Regions from separate parts of the Paenibacillus sp. FSL M7-0802 genome, predicted to be linked through region 2. Evidence: riboswitches for the same ligand, from Rfam matches in the RefSeq annotation. Region 2 holds a riboswitch; each other region holds the start of a gene.
The links. A riboswitch is a leader RNA that binds a small molecule or an ion and turns the genes downstream of it on or off. The one in region 2 is predicted to bind cyclic di-AMP.
Positions count from the first base shown of each region.

Region 1: linked by a shared signal. The riboswitch ahead of MHB54_RS06230 (hypothetical protein) and the one ahead of MHB54_RS12485 (C40 family peptidase) in region 2 are both predicted to bind cyclic di-AMP.
Region 3: linked by a shared signal. The riboswitch ahead of MHB54_RS12885 (3D domain-containing protein) and the one ahead of MHB54_RS12485 (C40 family peptidase) in region 2 are both predicted to bind cyclic di-AMP.

Region 1 is NZ_JBBOSD010000001.1:1,244,428-1,246,695, reverse strand. It holds gene MHB54_RS06235 (glutathione peroxidase) at 1-385, opposite strand, end outside; cyclic di-AMP (ydaO/yuaA leader) riboswitch at 852-1,024, shown strand; gene MHB54_RS06230 (hypothetical protein) at 1,140-1,535, shown strand; gene MHB54_RS28685 (potassium-transporting ATPase subunit F) at 1,719-1,796, shown strand; gene kdpA (potassium-transporting ATPase subunit KdpA) at 1,948-2,268, shown strand, end outside.
Region 2 is NZ_JBBOSD010000001.1:2,665,757-2,668,024, reverse strand. It holds gene MHB54_RS12490 (GNAT family N-acetyltransferase) at 1-416, opposite strand, end outside; gene MHB54_RS12485 (C40 family peptidase) at 720-1,220, opposite strand; cyclic di-AMP (ydaO/yuaA leader) riboswitch at 1,226-1,363, opposite strand; gene MHB54_RS12480 (hypothetical protein) at 1,640-2,268, opposite strand, start outside.
Region 3 is NZ_JBBOSD010000001.1:2,771,064-2,773,331, forward strand. It holds gene MHB54_RS12885 (3D domain-containing protein) at 1-1,128, opposite strand, end outside; cyclic di-AMP (ydaO/yuaA leader) riboswitch at 1,400-1,682, opposite strand; gene MHB54_RS12890 (TatD family hydrolase) at 1,884-2,268, opposite strand, start outside.

The DNA of each region.
Region 1 (2,268 bases), 1.4 Mb from region 2:
ATTTAGTAAAATTCCATTTGATCGCTTTGGACCCTAATACCCCCGGAGCAGTTTGGGTCAGGTAACGAAATAAGGGGTGCGCTTGATCGCCATTGACATCTGTCTTGGCGAACATCGGAAAGGTAACACCATAATTGATCTGGCAAAACTCGGAAATCTCCTCGCTGGAACCTGGCTCTTGTTTGGCAAATTGGTTGCTGGGAAATCCCAAAATTTCGAGCCCCTGTTCATGGTACTGGTCATATAGCTCTTGTAGCGCTTTGTATTGGGGGGTTAACCCACATTTGCTGGCAGTGTTCACGATAAGCAGAACGTTCCCTTCATATGTGGATAACGGAATTTGTTTCCCTTGCAGGGTGTGCGCATCATATTCATAAACGGTCATAGTATCTCTCCTTATTCAATATTCAGCAATTAAATTGTAAGCAATTAAAATCGAGGTTGCAAGTTTTGAAAAGCTGTATCAAGCCTTTAGCCGCTGTAAAATCGTATTTTGTTCAAAACAGTAAATCGCACCGCAAATGGAGCGAATTAAGGTGTTTCTTCTTATAAAAGCGGGTTCAATCGGTGTTTAGCTGGTACATATAGCGTATTTTCTTCTCTTTTTACAAAAAAAGGCCAAAAACGCCCTACCCTACGCCAATATTGACATGCTTGTCATTTTCGAAAAGGGATGAAAAACAGAGATTGAAGGAGCTGTGAGAAGCATAGTTGCATTGTAAGCGCTATTATTAATATCCTAGGCTCTAAAGGCCGATTTATAACCCCGCAGTTGAGCTTTACAGTCTTCCATGCGCGGGTGTATGATTCAAGACGTAATTTCAAATTAACTTGAATGAAGCAACAACGAAATGTCTATAGCGCTGAATTTTGCAGTTGCAAAAGCGGGGGAACCAATCGAGATTGTACGGCTTCGGAAGCCGTGTGTCTCATGGGGTGAATTTTCAGGTCAAGTGCCAGAAATAGGGCGACTCTCACGTCCGAATCCGACAGCTAACCTCGTAAGCGTACAGGGAGAGGCAACAAACCGCCGTGTGCAGCCATGGTTTATTTTATCATGGATATGTAAGAAGCCGGAGGAAAGCCTTTTTCCTTCGGCTTCTTTTTGTTGTCTTTTTATACCGGGAGAGGAGCTACTGATGGAAGGTCGGTTAATTATTGTCACTGCACCGAATGAAGCGGGCAGAAGTTTTGTGAAATTGCTTATTTTCAAAAAATTGGCGTTTGCAGTTCTCACGAATAGCGCCCAGGAGGAACGACAGCTCAAAAAAATGGGTGTGGAGCACATTGTCCGCATCAATACCATGCAAGCGGGAAAATGGAATTTTCCAAAAAAAGAAATTGGTAGTGTGTATTTGTTCGAGAACAGCTTGAATCTGACGTGCCGTTTCCTGCAAATATGTCGGCCGCTAACATCGGAATCGATCTATGTTATTACGCACGGCTGTAATCCACAAGGAATTTATCGGGGATTGGGAGCGGATCATGTGATCTACACATTGAACGGAGAGGTGGGTTTTCTGCTGAACGGATAAGCACTTATAACATAGTTGTTTTATGATTTTATGATCAAATAAGAATGGCGATCTGAGGACCGATACGGAGGGTATAAACATGATGGATATATACATGCTGCTCGTCATGGCTGTGAGTTATGGAGTGATACTGCTGTTTGTACGCTGGTGTGATGCGCAGACCTCTAAAGGAGGACGAAGAGGATGATCGTTATACTTGGGCTTACGGCTATTGTGTTTATGTATTTAATCTACGCACTCCTGAACCCTGAAAAGTTCTAGTCAGCTATAGGGGATAGAGCGGGCGGGAACAACAGATCTGAATATTAAGCATCATAGGTAGCGGGTTTTCGCAAACGTGTGCACACAATTGGTGCTCTGGAAGCAGGTCTGTTGTTCCAAACGCAGGAGCATTTTGAAGGAGGAATAAAGGATGGAGCTGCTTCAAATTGGAATTGTGATCGTCATATTGCTGCTCTTGGTAAAGCCAGTGGGCACCTATATGTATCATGTATTCTCGAATGAACCCAATCGGACGGATCGGATTTTTGGCGGAACAGAAAAGCTGATTTATAAGATAGTAGGATTGAAGAAGCTAGAAAGCATGCGTTGGACTACGTATGTTATGAGTTTCATTGCAACGAATGTCGTGCTTGTGGCGATCAGCTACTTGCTGTTGCGTTTACAGGGAATGCTTCCCGGTAATCCGGCGGGAAACAGTAATATGGAAGCATCACTAGCTTTTAATACGGTA
Region 2 (2,268 bases):
AGCTCAAATCCAGCCGCCTTGTAAGCCCGGATAGCGCGCCCATTCCAAGTGAGTACCTCTAGATCAATTTCATTCTTCGGGTTGCGTCGTTGTGCTTCCTCTGCAATGGCACGGACAAAATCAGCGCCTTTGCCATGTCCGCATCTTTCAGGATGCATTCCAAGACCTAGCCGGGTCACACCGATCATAGGAAAATATTGAGCAAATCCCGTCAGCTTATTCTCTTCATCCAGTACGGCAACATATTGCTCTTGGCGAAGCGTGGGACTTCCAAATTCGACTTCAAGCGCCTTCATTTGTTCCCAGGGGAGCCAACCGTATATATTATAAGGTGGATCATAGCGCCACTCACAGATTGCAGCCGCTTGATGCTCGTCCATCGGTACGATCCGATAGTTGGATATTGAGGCCGGCATGTGTTCCATCCTCCTTTTACAGGTACTTCAATCATTAACAACAGATTGTAGACAAGTTGCAGGGGAATGGCAAGCGTGTTTATTTCATACTCAAGTCGGGTATACATTCAATAAGAAGGATTTACTGCTCATATGCTCCCCCAGCGCTGACGGTAAAACCGACGATGTTCGCTAAAATTGAAACCTTTTGAGGCTTCAGTTCGTCAGTAATGATAATAATTGCTGATGTTGTGGACATAAAAAACCGCAATTCGATTCCGGCCAGAATCAAATTGCGGCTAGGGTTAGCTTGCTGTGCGTTAGTTATTCTACGTTGTCGTCATCAGGAATTTCTGAAGCTACAGAATGGTAAGCGTCTGTGCTCATAATTCTTTTTGCACCGACATAGCGGTTAGCGTAATAATTTTCGTTCAGTGAGCTAACTACTACACCACGTGAAGTCGAGGAGTGGGCAAATTTCCCTTCACCTACGAAGATACCTACATGGGAAATGCCTCTTCCTGTGGTGTTGAAGAACACCAGGTCTCCAGGTCTCATTTCGTCGCGGGATACAGAAGATCCCATTTTGAATTGTGATCCGGATTGATGCGGAAGTTTAATTCCCAGTTTGTTGAATACATACATTGTGAAGCCGGAGCAATCGAATCCCTCGAGTGTAGTGCCTCCGCTTCTGTAGCTCGTTCCTTTGGCATCTTGAATGACCTGGTCCATCTTAGAGTCTGCATATGCACTGCCGCCACCGAATGTAAAAGATGTAAAGGCAATGGCAAGACCCATAGCTGCGATCGTTAGCTTCTTCTTCAAAAAAAATATACCCCTTCCAATGCCTGCGAGGTTAGCTTAAGGATTCGGTAGAAGGTTCCCCTATGACCACTCTGTTGCGAGATCAATTCACCCAAACTGGTTCCCCCGCTTCCTAGGTGCCAGGAATTAGGCTTAACTTAAGATGTGCACCTTGGAGAGCAGTATTCACAATAACGTTATTTTTGAGATAAAGGTTACAATAAAGATTACAAAGTTGTTACTATCAGTTCACTGCGATTATTGTAACAAAGACGGCTGGCTTTGGCAAATGTTTCATTGCAAAAAGTTACAAAAAAAATCTGCTCCTAATGTCCAAGGAACAGATGTTGTTAACAGTATTCAGTTATGTGTCGTTTGCGCGGATATGAATCAAGATTTTTCGACAGACGGAAATGAAGTAAAAAACATAAAGGCAGGGCTTAACTTCTACTGGAGATATCGGTATGCCATAGTCTGTACTGCGAACTGATATGCCACAGCCTGACCAGACTAGTAACAAAATGATACGATTGCTGGAGAATGAGCGCCAGCATGCCAGTCCAAATCATCGCCACGGTGCCAAATAGACCGAAGACCAGCAGCACACAAGCACCAAGCAAAAGAGATATACCGACAGCTGGAAGGAGCTGGCGAAAGAAGGCGAGCAGGGACGATAGTATGGCGTGACCACCGACAGTCCCCAGTTGCATATACAGGATGCACTGCCGAATGAACCATCCGTATGCCATCCATCCCATGACATAGGGCAACAAATGCAGCAGATAAGAGGAAGATTGAAGTGCTCCTGCTACAATAGGGTAGAGTCTCGGTACTACCCAAATGGCGGGAAGCAGCAGCAGTCCCAACTCGATGATGTAATACAACAGCGACGACATGCCATGGCGTTTCATACCCTTGAAAAAGGACAGGCTTTGCGGTTCAGTCGCATCGGTATGCAGGCTTTGATATATTCCGGCTCTAATGAAGGGAGTGATCAGTATGCGTAGTACAGTCGCCCCTAGTAGTATCCACAAATACACATGTACTTCCCGGCTGTCCATCAGAGCAA
Region 3 (2,268 bases), 110 kb from region 2:
CGGTCCGATAACATAAACGGTTTTACCGTGCTTACGACCAAATTGGTTGGCTCGGCTCAAACTCTCATAATACACATCGATTTTGTGGCCTTTAATCGCGCCACCGGTATCCTCCGCACGGCGGAAGCCCACCCCTTCGATATACACCCACCAGCCGATTGGAATTACACTCGGATCGACCGCGATGGTGCGTCCTTCCGTGACACGTGCGCCGGATGCAGTACGTGTACCGATACCTGGCTCCTGTGAGGAATACGCCGTCATGGAGACATTTTGTAAAACTTTGCTATATTTAAAATTGACGCCTGCTTTACGGACAGCACTGCCCGAACTAACCGTCGTTGCCTTAACGGCATCATTGGGACCGACGGAAGCAGCCAGAACGACCGGTTTTTTCTTCGTTCCTACTGCAATGACTTTATCCACACGGTTCTGTGCAACTTCCTTGTTAACCAGCTGTTTGGATACCAACTTTCCATCATGATATACCTTTTGAACGTGCTGGACGACCACACCCGATTTGCCGCTTTGAATGACCCGATTATCGCCTTTATAAAGACTCGGATCGGCCGTTTTGATGACCTGATAAGGCACCTGTTTTTTCTGTTCGACCTGCTGTTTCTTCACACGGACGATTTTTATGTCCATGTTAGACGAAACAGAGGCATCCAACGCAGGATAAACTTTATCCGTTGATGATAATTTATAGCCCGAGGTACGAATGGCACCTTCTACTGTATTTTCTGTTGTGTACAGCTTTTTCGTCTCATTGCCTGAAGATACTCTGACTTGATTGGCACGTTTAATGACTACGCGATCGCCATCCTGTATTGCTCCATTTAGCGGCATGGAAACTGTATCATGCGGCTGAAGTGAAATGGAATGCTCGCTCAGCAAATCTTGAAGCTTGGATTCCCGGGTTTCTACCGCAGACGCCTTGCCATCGATGACAAAAAAGACTTGTTTTTTAGATTGCGTGTACATCAGAATTGAAATCATAATCGTTAGCGCGATTAGAAAAATAGCAACCAAAGCAGCCTGGCGCACATTCTCTTGCTTCCAACGCAATACGTAAGACATGCTGGATGAGCGTGACTCATGGGTATCCTTTTTTTGGAAAATGCCCATTTCCTCCGTCCTCCTTACATAGCCCGCCGTCTGGAGTAAGACATAGTTGAGATTTGACGTGACTATAACAGATTTTCTACAAGACAAGCCCAAACTGCGACTGTCCTGCACCATGTACCCGTCTTCGCGGCATGCTGTCCTCCCCTGTTTAACCACAGTATGATGACAGATTTTCTTTTATTCACAACAAAAAAAGCCAGAGAAAGAGACTAGAGAGCTCTTTCGTGGCTTCCGGCATGTGTGAATATGCGGGAAAACTCATGCACGAGATGGCTTCTCTCTTGTTACGCTTACGGGGTTAGCTGTCGGGTTCGGACGTAGAGAGTCGCCCTAGCTTGGGTCAACCGCTCATGGCGGTCGCCTTCACATTCACCCCGAAGACCCAGAAAGAAATCGAAATACGGCTCCTCCACCTATTCAATCCCATTCGGGGAAAGAATTTCGGTCGAGCCGGCTGGCGGAAGAGACGTTCCCTTCTTGCACATATGCCGGACGTACTGTAAGCCATATCGGTTCCCCCGTTCCCTGTAAAAGGGACTCAGCGAGACTGGTTCATGAAATGACTTGTTGATGTTTACATTCAAACAACAATTCACTGAAAAGATGATATCCTGTTTCTATGCATGTTGTAAAGCAGGTTTCAAGTACATTTTTTAAAATATTCGGTTAAAATATTGTAATATTCTCGAGTTTCCTGCAACAAATTCATGATTAGCTTCGTCTATCTCTTTATTTTGATCGATTTCTTCACTTTTTCATTGAATGTCAAATCGTTCCAGGGCATTTTGGGTCGTTATTGACACTAATTCCTCCACTGTAATCCCTTTGATTTGGGCTGCAGCCTCTGCTACCAGTCTCACATGTGCAGACTCATTTCGCTTCCCACGAAACGGATGAGGCGTCAGATAGGGAGCATCAGTTTCAATGAGCAGACGGTCCAGCGGCACCTGTGCGAGCACCTCTTTTGGCTGCTTGGCATTTTTGAACGTTATTGGACCACCAAAGGAAAGGTGAAATCCCATATCCAGCACCATTTTGGCTGTCTCCCAGCTACCCGAAAAGGAGTGCATGACTCCTCCAATCTCACTCGCTTTTTCCTCGCGCAATATCCTAACAATATCTTCATGTGCATCCCGGTTA